4 regions of the Streptomyces sp. NPDC020747 genome follow, and region 4 is predicted to be linked to each of the others. Evidence: riboswitches for the same ligand, from Rfam matches in the RefSeq annotation. Region 4 holds a riboswitch; each other region holds the start of a gene.
The links. A riboswitch is a leader RNA that binds a small molecule or an ion and turns the genes downstream of it on or off. The one in region 4 is predicted to bind cyclic di-AMP.

Region 1 (3,730 bases), on a different contig from region 4:
GAGTACCTCTGGGAGAAGCTCGACACGCTGCTCTCCAGTGCGCCGATCGACTATGTGAAGTGGGACTTCAACCGCTGCTTCACCGACGCGGGGTGGCCCGGCGAGGCCTACCCGCAGCGGCTCTGGGTGGACCATGTGCACGCCCTGTACCGCCTCCTGGACCGGCTGCGGGCGGCTCACCCGGGTGTCGCCTTCGAGTCCTGCTCGGGCGGCGGCGGCCGTATCGACCTCGGGATCATGGCGCGTACGGACCAGGTGTGGACCTCGGACAACACCGACCCGCTCGACCGGCTCGCCATCCAGCACGGCTTCAGCCAGGTGCATCCCGCGCGGGCCATGGCCGCCTGGGTCACCGACAGTCCGAACGTCCAGCTCAACGGCCGCGTCAGCTCGTTGCGCTTCCGCTTCGTGAGCGCGATGGCCGGAGTGCTCGGCGTCGGCGGCGACCTGACCCGGTGGAGCGACGAGGAGCTGGCCGAGGCGCGGACGTGGGTGGAGCTCTACAAGGAGATCCGGCCCGTCGTGCAGGGCGGGGACCTTCACCGGCTGCGGGCGCCGGAGGGTGGCCTGAGCGCAGTCCAGTACTCGCGCGACGGTGACGTCGTCGTCCTCGCCTGGCTGCAGGCCCAGCACTACGGCGAGCCGGTCGCTCCGGTGCGGCTGAGCGGACTAGACCCGGCGGCGGCGTACGAATGCCTCGAAACGGGCGAAGTCCACCGAGGTGCGGTGCTGTTGCATCACGGGTTGCGGACGGGGCTGCACGGTGACCTTGATGCGGCAGTTCTCCGGCTGCGTCGCATCTGACTGTTGTGTCCGTAATGGAGCCTAAGTTCCAACTCGCTCTGGGATAAAGGCTGCTGGGGCGGTGTCCAGTGAGCAGCGTCATATTCGTGACGGTCCGCTGTCGCCATGTTCACGTAATTCAGCTGCGTTTTCAGGGATTTAACAAACGGGGAGGATCCCTGATTTACGCAGGGTGACCGTCATTTCGGTCAGGGATCAAGAGAACGGGGCACACAGGAAACCCCAGAGGTTGTTCCTGCGTCTTCATGTCGCTTACGTTCGCCACCAATCCGGACGGACGCCCAATCCTGCCGCCGCCCGGAATCCGCTCACCCACCCGTACACGGCAGGAGCGGGGGACCCACAGGTAGAACGCCTGTTCCGGTCTCCGGAACGGCTAGGGGTTAAGTCGTGCGCAAACACGGCCGGGCATCTCCAGCTCGCACCCGACAGCTCACCTCGCAGGCGCCGGAGAGGAATTCGCCATGCCCGCGAAGGGTAAGCACCGCCGTCCCAAGTCCCAGCGTTTCACCCGCTCCATAGCCGTCGCAGGAACCGGCGGCGCGGCGCTCGCCCTTCCGCTGCTCGGTGCGACCGGAGCGTATGCCGCGACTCCGCAGTCCGCCGCGGATTCCGTGGCGAGCGCCTCCAATGTCGCGAACCAGGCAGCCGAATCGGCGCCTGCCGCCGCCGACAAGAAGGCCGAGGCGAAGAAGGCCGCGGCCAAGACCTATTCCGTGCGTGCGGGCGACTCCCTGTCGAAGATCGCCGACACGCAGGACGTCAGCGGTGGCTGGAAGAAGCTGTACGAGGACAACCGCAAGGTGATCGGCGGCGACCCGGCGCTCATCCACCCGGGCCTGAAGCTGGCGATCGGCAAGGCCGCCGCCACTTCGAGCTCCGACTCCGGCGCCTCCAAGGCCACCCAGTCCTCCGCGAAGAAGGCCGCGGCCCCGAAGGCCGCCGCCGCTCCCAAGGCTGCCGCCGAGGCCAGTGCCGCCGGCTTCACGCTGCCGGTCGCGGGCGCGGGCGTCGGCACCCCGTACAAGATGTCGGGCAGCATGTGGTCCAGCGGGTACCACACCGGTGTCGACTTCGTGGTCCCGACCGGCACGTCCCTCAAGTCCGTCGGCGCGGGCACGGTCGTCTCGGCCGGCTGGGGCGGCGCGTACGGCAACCAGGTCGTCATCCAGCTCGCCGACGGCCACTACGCCCAGTACGCCCACCTGTCCTCCCTCTCCGTCTCGGCCGGGCAGGCCGTGACCGAGGGCCAGCAGGTCGGCCTCTCCGGCGCGACGGGCAACGTCACCGGCCCGCACCTGCACTTCGAGATCCGCACCACCCCGGACTACGGCTCGGACGTGGACCCGCTGGCGTACCTGCGTGGCAAGGGCGTCTCCGTCTGACCCCACGCCAGGCACGCCCCGCGCGGCGTACCGCTCCGAGCTAGTCTCCGAAGGCCGGACCCTGTGATCCCCGGGGTCCGGTCTTCGGTGTTGTGGTTCTGTGGCATGGCCGGGCGATGTGTCGACAGGGGTGCGGAAGCCGGGACACAGTGATCTCGGCAAGCGCTTTCTGCGCGCCTTCGATGCCATGGAGGTCTTCATGACGACCACACGCAGAGCGTTCGGAGCCCTGGCTGCCGGTGCCGCACTCGCGGCGCTCGTTCCCGCGCGGACGGCGGGCGCGGCGGCCCGGCACCGGCCGGGGCGGCACCGTCCGGCGGAGAACCGTCCGGGGAGGCTCATCGCCCGCGACGACTTCCGGCACGGTCTAGGTCAGTGGGCGACGGAGCTGCAGGACGGCGGCAGCGTCACCGCGTCCCGGGGTGTCCTGGAGATAGACGTGCCGAGCGGCGCGACGGTCTGGTTCAGGCGAGAACTCAAGGGGCCGTACGTCCTGGAGTACACGGCCACGCCGGTCTCCGAGGGCGGCGCCAACGACCGGGTCTCGGACCTCAACAACTTCTGGAACGCCACGGACGTCCGCTCCCCGGAGGACCTCTTCGCCACGCACCGGGGCGGCGCGCTCGACGAGTACGACCACCTCACGACGTACTACGCCGGATACGGCGCCAACACCAACACCACGACCAGGCTGCGCCGTTACGTCGGTCAGGCGGGTGTGCGGCCGCTCGTCCTCGACTACACCGAGCCTCTGCTCACGGCGAACGAACCCAACCGGGTCCGGATCGTCTCGAACGGCTCGACGGTCCAGTGGTGGAACAAGGGGCGACTCGTCCTCGACTTCGTGGACCAAGAGCCCTACACGAGCGGGCACTTCGCGTTCCGGACCGTGTGGAGTCACTTCAGGATCACGGACCTCAGGGTGCGGGAGCTGCGACAACGTCCTTGATCGAGCCCCTTATTCCGGGATTGACCAACACTTGACGAGTGGCTTATCTCACCGCGCGTCAACCCCTTCCTACGGTCGCGTAGCTCACACCCGAAGGTGAATCATGGCCCGATGTGGCAGACGATTCGAAGAATGACAACAGATCAGTGATCGGGTCGTACGTGGCGGTGGGGGACAGCTTCACCGAGGGCGTCGGCGACCTTGGCCCGGACGGGGCGTTCGTCGGCTGGGCGGACCGGTTCGCGGTGCTTCTCGCGGACCGCCGGCCCGAGGGCGACTTCGACTACACCAACCTCGCCGTCCGCGGGAAACTCCTCGACCAGATCGTCGAGCACCAGTTGACGCGCGCGAAGGAGATCGCGCCCGACCTGGTCTCCTTCTGCGCGGGCGGCAACGACATCATCCGGCCGGGCACCGACCCCGACGAGGTCGCGGAGCGCTTCGAGCGCGCCGTCGCGGACCTCACGTCGGCCGTCGGCACGGTCCTCGTGACCACCGGCTTCGACACCCGTGGCGTACCCGTGCTCAAGCACATGCGCGGCAAGATCGCCACGTACAACCTCCACATCCGGTCCATCGCCGACCGGTACGG
Region 2 (3,730 bases), on a different contig from region 4:
GGCGGGTCCGGTCATCGAGACACCGCTGTCCGCCGCGCAGAGCCTGCACGACATGCTCTGCCAGAGCTGGGGCGACACCATCCGCGTCTTCCCGGCCGTCCCGGGAGCGTGGAAGGACGTCACGCTGCACGACTTCCGCACCCAGGGCGCGTTCCTCGTCAGCGCCGTCCGCCGCGGCGGCACCACCCGCTGGGTCCGCGTACGCAGTCTCGCGGGGGAACCGTGCCGCGTACGCCACTCCCTGCGCGGGCGGCTCACGGTCTCCGGGGTCGGCGGCCCCGCACCGGCCTGGCGCGACCTCGGCGACGGCGTCGTCGAACTGGACCTGGCACGGGACGCGGAGGCGGTCATCCACCCGGCCGGCTCACGGCCCGACCTGAGGATCGCCCCGGTGAAGGTGACCGTGCCCGCCGACCCGTGGGGACTGCCGGAACCGCCGCAGAGCGGAACCGTCACCCAGCTCGATCTCACCGGGCACTTCGACAACGACGGCATCACCACCGAGATGTACTACGGCGACGGGGACTTCGACGGCACCGGCCGTACGTACCCCATGGCCCAACTCCCGCAGACCGGGCAGACGACGGACAACGGGATCGCCTTCCTCTTCACCAACGGCAGTGAGGGGACGAACAACAACCTCGTGGCGGGCGGGCAGGAGATCGCCGTCCCGCCGGGCGCGCGACGTGCGTTCGCGAAGCTGCACGTGCTCGGCGCGGGCGACACGGCGGCCGTGACCGTCCCCGCGGTGGTCCGGTACGCCGACGGAACGAGCGAGGCCGCGCCGATCCCGCTCACCAACTGGCTGGCGTCCGGCCCCGAGTACGGCGAGACCGAGGCGGTGATCACGGGTCAGATCCACACGCGCACCGGGCCGTCGGCCACCAAGGCGGCCGTCTTCCATCAGATGATCGAACTCGACGCGAGCAGGCAGTTCACCGCGATCACACTGACCGCGCCCCCCGGGGCGGCCAGGGCCCATGTCTTCGCCCTCTCGCTGGAGGAGTGACAGGAGTAGCGGGGGCGGTGGGAGCAGTTGGAGTAGCCGGGACGGTCAGAGGTGGCGAACCATGAGAAGTCGCCGAAGTCCGGCGATATCTCGACCCGGTACGACGAAGGTCACAGTTATATATCGGACACTTCGCTCTTCAATCTTCACATGAGGTGCACATGTTGGCTAAGTTGACGGACAGGACGCACGACTCCCTCCGGTGAACCTCGCCGGGTCGCGCGGCCTCCGCCGAATCCGGTGGCCCTCGCGGCGACCGGAACCGGGGACCCAACCGAACTTTGGGGTGAATCGGCCCAACCGCCCGACAGGGCAAGGGCCGTAGGGCATACCTTCCGGATTCCTCGCCCGAACCCGACAGCTAACTCGGTAGGCGGAGCACGGAAGGAGTACGGCTCCCATCGCGCCGGAACGAACCCCGCGCCCCGGAGGCAGCAACCTCCCGGGCATACCCCGGCCCGCCCTCGCGACGGCGGCCGCCACCTCGGTGGACCTCTACTCCTCGGCCGGCGGCTCCTCGCCCGCGAGAGGGGACGACGGGCCCAGTCGCGAAGAGGTCCAGCAGCGGATCAGCAGCCTGTACGACCAGGCGGAGACCGTCAGCGGGAACTACAACGCGACCCGGGCCATGAGTTCGGGGCGCCCGCGCGAGCGTATGACGCCCGGGCCCGACACCGGACGTGGCCGCGCCGACGCCGTCGCCGCCCCTGCCCCCGCTCTGAACGACCGCGCCAAGCAATGGTTCGACGTGGGACGTTCGCAACTGGGGCCCCTCATCCCCGCCGTGCTGCCGCCCGACAGGATGCCGGACCGCGGCCAGAGCGGCCAGACCGGAACCCGGCCCAGGAGCCCCGGTGACCGTCCGGCCGACCGGTCGCCCGACCGTGCGCTGGAAGCGGCGGGCAAACCCCTCCTGGAGCTGACGGCCGGACCAGGCGCCGCGACAGCCGCCCGACCCGTGGCGGAGTTGACGGCCGGTCCCATCGCCGCGCTGCCGGCCGCGCCGCGGTCGCGTCAGGACGCCACCGAGGTTCTGCCCGCGATCCCCTCCGCGCCGGCCGCCGATCCGCGGCAGTCGCTGAAGACGTCCAAGCAGCGGAACCAGAGCAAGCTCGCGAAGGCCCGCGAACTGCTCTCCGCGCACATCGCCCGGCGGAGCGCGCCGGTGGCGGCCATCGAACCTCCGTCGGCGGAGACCGCCTGGGGTACCGGCGAGGCACAGGGCTACCGCCAGCCCGAGGCCGAGTGGTGGCAGCCCCAGCCCCAAGCGCAGCAGCCGCAGCCGGCCGGTTTCGGCACGCAGCTGTCCGTCGACGCCCTGGGCGGCCCCGACTTGACGTTCGGCATGGACCTGCCCACCGCTCCGGCTCCGTCGATTGCTCCGGCTCCGGCTCCGTCATTCGGCATGGATCTGCCCATGGGCCCGGACCTGTCCTTCGGTATGGCTCCGCCCATCGACGCCCGTACGCCGATGGGCACGGGCCTGCCGATCGGTTCGGACGGTGCCGCGAACCCGGGATACGGCGCCGCGAACCCGGCTTATGGGGCTGCGAGTCCGGGTTACGGCGCTGCGACCCCCGGCTACGGCGGATCGACCCCGGCATACGGCGGCAAGGCGGCGACAGCGGTCGACTTCGCCCGTGCGCAGATCGGCAAGCCCTTTGTGTGGGGAGCGATGGGGCCGGGCTCGTACGACTGCTCCAGCCTCACCCAGGCGGCCTGGAAGGCGGCGGGGGTCACACTCCCGCGTACCGTGCACGATCAGGCGGTCGCCGGCATGGCGGTCCCGCTCTCCGACATCCGTCTCGGCGACCTGATCCTCTTCCACGGGCACGTTGGCCATGTCGGCATCTACAGCGGCAACGGCATGATGGTCCACGCGCCGAGCCCGGGGGCGGTCATCCGCGAGGAGTCGATCCACTGGGCCGGGGAACCGGCGATCCACAGTGTGATCCGGCCTGCCTGACCCCGTGTCACCGCACGCCTGACCCGTCGTCCTGCGCTCGCCGCGGCGTCACCGCCGAGCGCAGGACTGCAGGGCCGAGGGCGTCGCGTGACGACGAAGGCTCCGGCCGTCGTGGTCCGCTCAACGGAAGGCCGCCTGGCCCGTCAGCGCCTGGCCGATCATGAGGGTGTGCATCTCGACGGTGCCCTCGTAGGTGAGGATCGACTCCAGGTTGTTGGCGTGCCGCATGACCGGGTACTCCAGCGAAATGCCGTTCGCGCCGAGGACGGTACGGGCGGTCCGGCAGATCTCCAGCGCGTTGCGGGTGTTGTTGAGCTTGCCGAAGCTGACCTGCTCGGGGCGCAGCCCGCGGTCGTCCTTGATCCGGCCCAGGTGGAAGGCGAGCAGCGTGCCCTTGGAGAGTTCGAGGGCCATGTCGGTCAACTTGGCCTGCGTCAGCTGGAATCCGCTGATGGGACGGCCGAACTGGACCCGGTCGCCCGCGTACGCCAGTGCCGTCCGGAAGGCCGAGCGCGCGGCCCCCATCGCGCCCCAAGCGATGCCGTAGCGCGCCTCGTTGAGGCAGGACAGGGGACCCTTGAGTCCTCGTACCTCCGGCAGTACGGCGGTGGCCGGCAGGCGTACGGAGTCCAGGACGAGTTCGCTGGTCACCGACGCTCGCAGTGACATCTTGTGCTTGATCGCGGGTGCCGAGAAGCCGGGGGTGTCGGTGGGCACCACGAAGCCCCGGACTCCGTCGTCCGTACGGGCCCAGA
Region 3 (3,730 bases), on a different contig from region 4:
CATCCCCTGCTGTCCGACGACGAGTTGGCGTCCGCGGCCCGCGGAGCGGTCGGTTCCCTCGCCACGGTCACGATGTCCGGCCCCGGCACCGTCGAACTCCAGCCATGTGGCGTGACCAAGGCGACGGGTCTCGCCCTGGCGGCCGAACACCTCGGCCTCACTCCCGCCACCACGATCGCCTTCGGTGACATGCCCAACGACATCCCGATGTTCGACTGGGCGGCCCACGGCGTCGCGATGGCCAACGCCCACCCCGAACTCCGGGCGGTGGCCGACGAGGTGACCCTGTCGAACGAGGAGGACGGCATCGCGGTGGTGCTGGAACGGCTCTTCGACTCGCGGCGGCCCTAGGGCCCTTCTGATGGATCTCCGCGGCGTCGCGACGCCCGGCACGCACGCTCGCCGCACGGCGCGAAGGGCCAGGTGGCTCCGCCACATGACCCTCCACACCGCACGCCGATCGCACGCACCGACCGCCGCTCCTTCTCCCACGGAGATCCATCAGAAGGGCCCTAGTTCTTCGCCGGGAGAAGTCATGGCGGCGGGCCCGCGGAGAGGTCGGCTCCCCTCGCCGCGGGCCCGCCCGGCATCGGCGGGGCCGATATCGGCCCCGCCGATGCCGGCCCGCTCAGTAGGCCCCGAAGACGTTGTCGATCGAGCCGTACCTCGCGGCGGCGTAGTTGCACGCCGCCGTGATGTTGGCGACCGGGTCGAAGGGGTCCATCGAGGTGCCGGCCACGTGGTAGGCGTTGAAGGTCGGGTCGATGGTCTGGAGGAGCCCCTTCGACGGCGTGCCGGCAGCGGCGTTGGAGTCCCAGTTGTTCATGGCCTGCGGGTTGCCCGACGACTCGCGCATGACGTTGCGGTAGATGCCGTCGTACGACCCCGGGATGCCCTGCTGGGCCATGATGTCCAGCGACTCCCTGATCCAGCCGTCGAGGTTGTTCGAGTACGTCTTCGCGGCGGCGGGGGTGACGGTGGACGCCTTGGTCGCCGTGGCCGTCTTCGCCGAGGTCTGGGCGTTCTTCGTGCCGACCGTCAGCTTGAGGCCCGGGCGGATGACCGCCGGGTCGTCGCCGATGACCGCGCGGTTGGCCTTGTACAGGTTCTGCCAGCCGCCGCTCGTGGAGTGCTTCTTGGCGATCTTGGTCAGGGTGTCGCCCGCGACCACCTTGTACGTGACGAGCGAGACCTGCGGGACCGCGGCCGGTGCGACCTGGGCGGCCTGCGTCGGCTGTGCGGCGTGGGCGCCGGTCGCCCCCACGAGGGGGAGCGCGAGCGCGGCTCCGCCGGTTCCCGCGGCGACGATGCCGCGCGTGAGGGTGTTCATTCTGGTGCGGCGGTGCTTGCCTCGTGCGGCCATGGCGCGTTTCCTCTCCGACGCCTGCGAGGTGAGCTGTCGGGTTCGGGCGGGAGCTGCCCGGCCGCATGCTGCACGCGGCTTCACCCCGAGCCGTTCCGGAATCCGGACCGGCGGCCTACCTGGGTCCCCCGCTCCTGCCGTACGCGAGTGAATGGATGGTTGGGATCTCCGGGCGGCGGCAGGATTAGGCGGTCCATCCGGAGTGACGTGAACGTATGCGAGAGCACATGCCGTGAACAAGCCCGGAATTCGCATGGCTATGCCATTTGCCTGTTCAGGGCAGATGGGAATTCTTGATCCATTCGGAAGGTGAAGTTCAACTTGCTTTGAGCAAAGGTGAATCGGCCGACTTGGCAAATCGGCGGCCCCGAGCGGACGTGACCCAATTCACTGGTGCAGGTAGGGAATTAAGTGCGTCCAGTGCGTAATACGGGCAAGTCGGGCGGAGTCTGGATGTCCGCCCAGTCGGCATAAGGTGCTACTTGTCCGTAAACGTTCTCGCTGCCCTTCGGAGTTCCGGAGAGTCAGTCTTCTGGGTTCCAGAGGGTCAGTACGTCACGCAGTTTCTGCCGGTGGCTGTCGATCCAGTTCCGGGGAAGATCGACGGGTACGCACACGGTGGCCATGGAAATCGTGTCGTCCTCCACGATCACCTCGGGGCAATCCCGTTCTCCCGTAAGCCGAATGGAAATCGACGGTCCTCCCTCGACCGTCATCCACGAGATGTCCTCGCCGCGGTCCGACGCGGCGTCCAGGGCGCGCCCCCAGGCCTCAAGTCGGCGGCGCCACAGCGCGAGTTCGAGGCGGCCACGGACGAAAGGCGTCTCCACGACGATCTCGGCCGCCAGGCCCGCCGCCATCAGCGGGTGCCGGCCGAGGACCGTGATCCTGACCGAGTTGCCCTCCTCGTCGGCGAGGAGCGCGAGGTCCGTCGGGCCGGTGCGGTGGTCGGCCGGGAGGTCGGCGTCGCACAGGGCGCAGACGAAGTGGGCGTCCTGCACGGAGTTCCATCCGGAGCAGGACGGGCAGCGGCGGTAGGTGATCGGGTGGGTGTAGCCGCCGGTGTGGGCGCCGGTGCGGTCGATGCCCGCGCGGGTGAGGGCCGCCGCGAGCGATCGCCACGACTCGGGGTCGGGGCAGTAACCGGTGGACTGGTTGCTCGCGTACGTGACCGCCCAGCCGGACGAGGTCCGTGCGAAGCCCAACTCCCCGGCGGCGCGCACCGGTTTCCCGTCCGCGCAGGCCACGTGTTCGGAGCGGCGTGGAGCCAGGCGCAGGGTCAGGGAGGCGTCGACGACGAAGGTGAACGGTTCGGCGAGTTCGTCGGCGGGGCGGGCGCACAGGAAGGCGTCGAGGTCGGCCGGGGTCCGGATCCGGGCGCCGCCCCCGCCAGGCCGGGCTGCCTCCCTTATGTCTTCGGGCCCCACATAGGCGTACGCGGTCATGGGGTCCCTGCATACGCGTTTGCGGTCGTGGGACCTACACGCGCGACTGCGGTCGTGGGGCCCACGTACGCGTTCGCCGTCATGCGGGGAGCGTACGAGCTCAGCCCGCGGTCCGCGGAATCCTTTTCTCCCAGGTGCGGTGGAACACCACCTCGTCACCGTCCTTGCAGATCACCTCGTTCGAGGTGATGAAGTCCGCCTCGTCGCAGGTTGTTTCGGAGTGCGACTCGACGCTCGCGTCCCACGGGAGGTCCGGTCGGTGCAGCCGGACGAACCAGTCCGAGCGGGCGCTCGCCGACAGCGGGTCCGACTCGACGATCGTGTACGTGTCCAGGGCCTCCTCGGTGAATTCGAGGCCGTCGGGATACACCCGGGTGCCTCCGTACCGCGGGTCCACCTCCAGGCGCCACTCGCCCTTGGCGACATCGCGGACGACCAGACGCTCGGGGCGTGGCTCGTCCAGTGTCGCGGGGAAGTTGACCCCCATGGGCTCCGCCACCTCCGGTTCCTCGAAGGAGACGGACGGGTCCGACTCCTGTGCGCGGAGCGGGAGTTCCAGCACGCTCCCCGAAGGGGTGAGGGTGAAGCCCGCCTCCGAACCGGGCTGGGGCCAGATCCACGGCCAGTACGCGGAGGAGACGGCGAGCCGGACGCGATGGCCCGGAGGGAAGGCGTGGCCGATGGCGTTCAGGTCGAGAACCACATCCTCCGTAGAGCCCGGTTTCCAGGGAACGACCTGGTCACGGCCATGACGGGCTGACAGGTTCAGGACGCCTCGGGTGACGAGGGTCGAGGAGCCGTCGGGGGCCACGTCGCAGATCCGGGCCACTACCTGTCCTCGCGTCGCCTCCGTGGTGAGCCTCAGGCGCACGCGCGGGCGGCCCAGTACCCAGATCTCCTCCGGGACCTCAAAGTCGAAGCA
Region 4 (3,730 bases):
GCAGCTCCGCGTCCCGGACCTCGTAGGCGTCGAGGAGCAGTTCCACGTCCGTCGGCTTCACCCCGCTGCGGCCGGTCTCGATCCGGCTCACCTTCGACTGGTGCCAGCCGACGAGCCGGGCCGCCTCGCCGCTCTTGAGGCCCGCTCGGGCACGCAGGGCACGCAGTTCGGCACCGAGTTTCCGGCGGCGCACAGCGGGACCGTACTGCATGGCCGTCTCCTTCCGACCGTCGCGCCGGCGCTATATCGTCCGGCGTCACGCCGACCGTAGAGGACAAACCGGCCGCCCGCCCAAATACGGTCGGCCGTCGCAGAGTTCACCGCTTCGAGCGACAGATATATGCATATCTCGGTGGATCGGCACCACGAACGCCGAGGTAGTGGCACTCTGGCGCAAGCACCAGTCCGGGACCGTACTCGAAGTCATCCGCTTCGTGTCGGACTCCGGTCCCGTGGGAAAGGGACGACCTCGCCATGGCAGACCACCAGGAAGCATCCGTCACTCTGCCGAGCGATCCCGCCTCGGTCTACGCCGCCCGCACGTACGTCACCGACGTGCTGGCCGAATGGGGACTTCCATCCGACACGGAGACGGCCGACACGGTCCGGCTCATCGTCTCGGAGCTCGCCACCAACGCCGTACAACACACGTTCGGGCAGTCACCCACCTTCACGGTGGACATCGAACTCGACCGCGACGAACGGCTGCGCATCGGTGTGACCGACAGCCACCCGCGCTTCCCGAAACGTCTGCCCGCGGCCGTCCAGCAGGACAACGGCCGCGGCATGGTGATCGTCCGCTGGCTGACGGTCGAGTGCGGCGGCAAGCTGACGGTCCGGCCCACCAGGGAGGGCGGCAAGACGGTCTCGATCATGCTGCCCTGGACGGCACCGGTGCAGCCCGTGACAGCCGACTGAGGGCCGTGCCCCACCGGTGGCGTGAAGGCGCCCGCTAGTCCTTGTCGGCGGAGCCCTGGATCAGGTGGGGGAGGAGCGCCCACAGCCCCGCGCAGACGACCAGGGTGGTCGCGCCGGCCGCGATCCCGCCCGCCCGGCTCGTCGCCACGTCCACGACGAGCAGGACCGAACCGGAGAGGGCGAGTGCGAGCACGCCGAGGCCGATCTGGGCCAGATGCGATGAGGCGTTCACGACCTGCGGCTTGGCGCCCTGCTGGAACAGTCGGCGGTGGAGCGCGGCCGGGGCGGTGAAGAGGGCGGCGGCCAGTACCGAGAGCAGCAGCGTGACGACGTACGTGACGCGCTGGAAGGTGTCCAGGGAGGGGAAGCGCGGGGTGAACGCGAGGGTGAGCAGGAAGGCGAAGAGGATCTGCACCCCGGTCTGCGTGACCCGCAGTTCCTGGAGCAGTTCGTTGAAGTTGCGGTCGGCGCGTTCGAGCCGGGTCTCGTCGCGCTCCTCGTGGTGATGCAGTTCGCCCATGAGTGTAGGAGTAACCACTCAGCCGCGAATATCACGTTCCGGGCCCCAGGAGGTGGCCGCGGCGATCACCGCGGCCACCTCCCGGGCGGGTCACCTGACCCGGCCGTACCAGACGCTCTTCGTCCAGATCTTCTGGAGCTTCACCACTTCCCCGGTCTTCGGGGAGTGCCAGATCCGTCCCTTCCCGGCGTAGATGCCGACGTGGTACACGTTCCGGCCCGAGTGGAAGAAGACCAGGTCTCCCTGCTTGCGGTTCGAAGCGGAGACATGGTTCGTCTTGTTGTACTGCGCGGCGGCCGTACGCGGCAGGGACTTGCCCGCCTTCTTGAACGAGTAGAGCGTGAGGCCGGAACAGTCGAAGCGCTTGGGCCCCACGGCCCCGTACTTGTAAGGGGAGCCCTTCTTGGAGGCCGCTACCTGAAGTGCCTTCGTCGCAGGTGTGGCCGCTTCCGCGCCGGACGTGAATCCGGGGGCCACGAGGCCGCCGCCGACAGCGGCGATCGTGAGAGCCGATGCGGTACCGGCCCTGGTGAACAGCGACGGGACACGATTGAGCGCAGTCATGCGCAACCCTTCGTCAGCCGCCTGTGAAGGATGACCTGTCGGATTCGGGCTGGCGAAGTTGCCCGGCCGCTTACGCGGCTTCACCCCAAGGGCTGCTCGGCCCGGTCATGGCGTGACCGTTCCGGCGACCCGTCGTGCCTGGGTCCTCCACTCCTGCCGATCCACTTCTGTCGACCGGTCATCCGGGCGGCGGCAGGACTCGGCGTCCGCCCGGATCGCCCCGCCGCTTGTGGCGGGGGCTTGTCGTCGGAAGGGATCTTGACGCACTGATGTCCCAAAAGCCGAGCGGAATCGGCGATTTGTGGGCTTACTCACCACTCACCCGTTCGGGTGGACAGCCATTCCCACGGGAGGGCGTCGAGGGGGTCGACGACCCTCGTACCAGCACCGGAACGTCTCATTCCGCACGGAGGCTACGCAGGTCGAGCAACTTCCACGGGCCTGTGGAAGCAGCTCTGCCTACGCTGTCCGGTGGTACGCCTTTCGGTCCGTTTGAACCCTGACCCGGACGTCTCGTCAGATGCCTGCGTGACGCCGGGTCCGTGGCGGTACGTCAGCTGTCGGAGCGCGGCGGTAGCGCGATCCGGCCCGCTCGGCGCTCACCGTCGAGGACGCGCAGCGCCCGCGCCAGGGTCGGCGCGTGCACCTCGTGCTCGCCGCGTTGGTGCATCAGGGCCAGCGCGTCACGCAGTGCGGTGGCCTTGCCCACCAGGGCCTGGGCCGCCCGCAGTCCCCGGTAGGTGTCCCCGGAGTGGGCCGGGTTGATCCGGCCGAGCAGGTCGACCACTTCGAGGTAACGGTCGATCAGCTCGGCCTCGGCGCGGGTCAGGGCCGGCAGCGGCGGCAACTCGGGCGGGAGCATCGGCCGCTCACCTCGCGCCGCGTGCGCTCTGGGTGGACTTCCGGCTCGCGACGATCCGGTCGATCAGTCCGTACTCCAGTGCCGCCCGCGCGTCCAGGATCTTGTCCCGCTCGATGTCGGCGCCGATCCGCTCCCGGCTCTGCCCCGTGTGCCGGGCGAGCATCTCCTCCAGCTGCTCACGGGTACGCGTCAACTCGTCGGCCTGAATGGCCAGGTCGGACGCCTGTCCCTGGACGGGCTCGGAGAACGACGGCTGGTGGATCAGCACACGGGCGCCCGGCAGTGCGTGCCGCTTGCCCGGTGTGCCGGCCGCGAGCAGCACCGCCGCGGCCGACGCCGCCTGCCCCAGGCAGATGGTCTCCACCTCGCAGCTGACGAACTGCATCGTGTCGTAGACGGCCGTCATCGCACTGAACGAGCCGCCGGGCGAATTGATGTAGAGCGAGATGTCCCTGTCGGGCGCCTGGTACTCAAGGTGCATGAACTGCGCCATCACGTCGTTGGCCGAGACGTCGTCGATCGGCGTCCCGAGGAACACGATCCGCTCTTCCAGCAGCTTCGAGTACGGGTCCATGGTCCGACTCCCCGAACTCGTGCGTTCGGTGAACTCGGGCAGGACATGGCGGGCGGACGGTCGGGTCATGGCACATGCTCCTCCGGGAGGGGGTCTGTAGGAAATGTACAGGACGTACATGACGTGATGATGGGGAGCAGATTCTGCTGATCCACAGATCACAGCAGGCCAGACCGTGTTTACGCTGATCGTGAAGCAGGTTTCTCTCACGACCATCCGGTGTGTTCAGGCAGCCGCGTCGTCCTCGAAGCCGAGCAGAACCGTGAGGTGATCGGAGGCGGCGCGCAGGTCC

Region 1: it holds a riboswitch for cyclic di-AMP, as region 4 does, so the genes downstream of both, ACH4YP_RS02430 (peptidoglycan DD-metalloendopeptidase family protein) here and ACH4YP_RS21875 (C40 family peptidase) in region 4, are expected to answer to the same signal.
Region 2: it holds a riboswitch for cyclic di-AMP, as region 4 does, so the genes downstream of both, ACH4YP_RS01895 (C40 family peptidase) here and ACH4YP_RS21875 (C40 family peptidase) in region 4, are expected to answer to the same signal.
Region 3: it holds a riboswitch for cyclic di-AMP, as region 4 does, so the genes downstream of both, ACH4YP_RS26075 (transglycosylase SLT domain-containing protein) here and ACH4YP_RS21875 (C40 family peptidase) in region 4, are expected to answer to the same signal.

The regions. Positions count from the first base shown of each region.
Region 1 is NZ_JBIRTJ010000001.1:591,884-595,613, reverse strand. It holds gene ACH4YP_RS02435 (alpha-galactosidase) at 1-804, shown strand, start outside; cyclic di-AMP (ydaO/yuaA leader) riboswitch at 1,100-1,264, shown strand; gene ACH4YP_RS02430 (peptidoglycan DD-metalloendopeptidase family protein) at 1,269-2,189, shown strand; gene ACH4YP_RS02425 (DUF6250 domain-containing protein) at 2,389-3,138, shown strand; gene ACH4YP_RS02420 (SGNH/GDSL hydrolase family protein) at 3,285-3,730, shown strand, end outside.
Region 2 is NZ_JBIRTJ010000001.1:465,637-469,366, reverse strand. It holds gene ACH4YP_RS01900 (glycosyl hydrolase family 95 catalytic domain-containing protein) at 1-1,009, shown strand, start outside; cyclic di-AMP (ydaO/yuaA leader) riboswitch at 1,229-1,401, shown strand; gene ACH4YP_RS01895 (C40 family peptidase) at 1,497-2,975, shown strand; gene ACH4YP_RS01890 (acyl-CoA dehydrogenase family protein) at 3,096-3,730, opposite strand, start outside.
Region 3 is NZ_JBIRTJ010000010.1:195,185-198,914, forward strand. It holds gene ACH4YP_RS26070 (HAD family hydrolase) at 1-351, shown strand, start outside; gene ACH4YP_RS26075 (transglycosylase SLT domain-containing protein) at 629-1,363, opposite strand; cyclic di-AMP (ydaO/yuaA leader) riboswitch at 1,367-1,531, opposite strand; gene ACH4YP_RS26080 (DUF5959 family protein) at 1,888-2,808, opposite strand; gene ACH4YP_RS26085 (CocE/NonD family hydrolase) at 2,909-3,730, opposite strand, start outside.
Region 4 is NZ_JBIRTJ010000008.1:96,777-100,506, forward strand. It holds gene ACH4YP_RS21860 (helix-turn-helix domain-containing protein) at 1-211, opposite strand, end outside; gene ACH4YP_RS21865 (ATP-binding protein) at 475-918, shown strand; gene ACH4YP_RS21870 (DUF6328 family protein) at 953-1,438, opposite strand; gene ACH4YP_RS21875 (C40 family peptidase) at 1,529-2,002, opposite strand; cyclic di-AMP (ydaO/yuaA leader) riboswitch at 2,006-2,217, opposite strand; gene ACH4YP_RS21880 (hypothetical protein) at 2,556-2,864, opposite strand; gene ACH4YP_RS21885 (ATP-dependent Clp protease proteolytic subunit) at 2,872-3,507, opposite strand.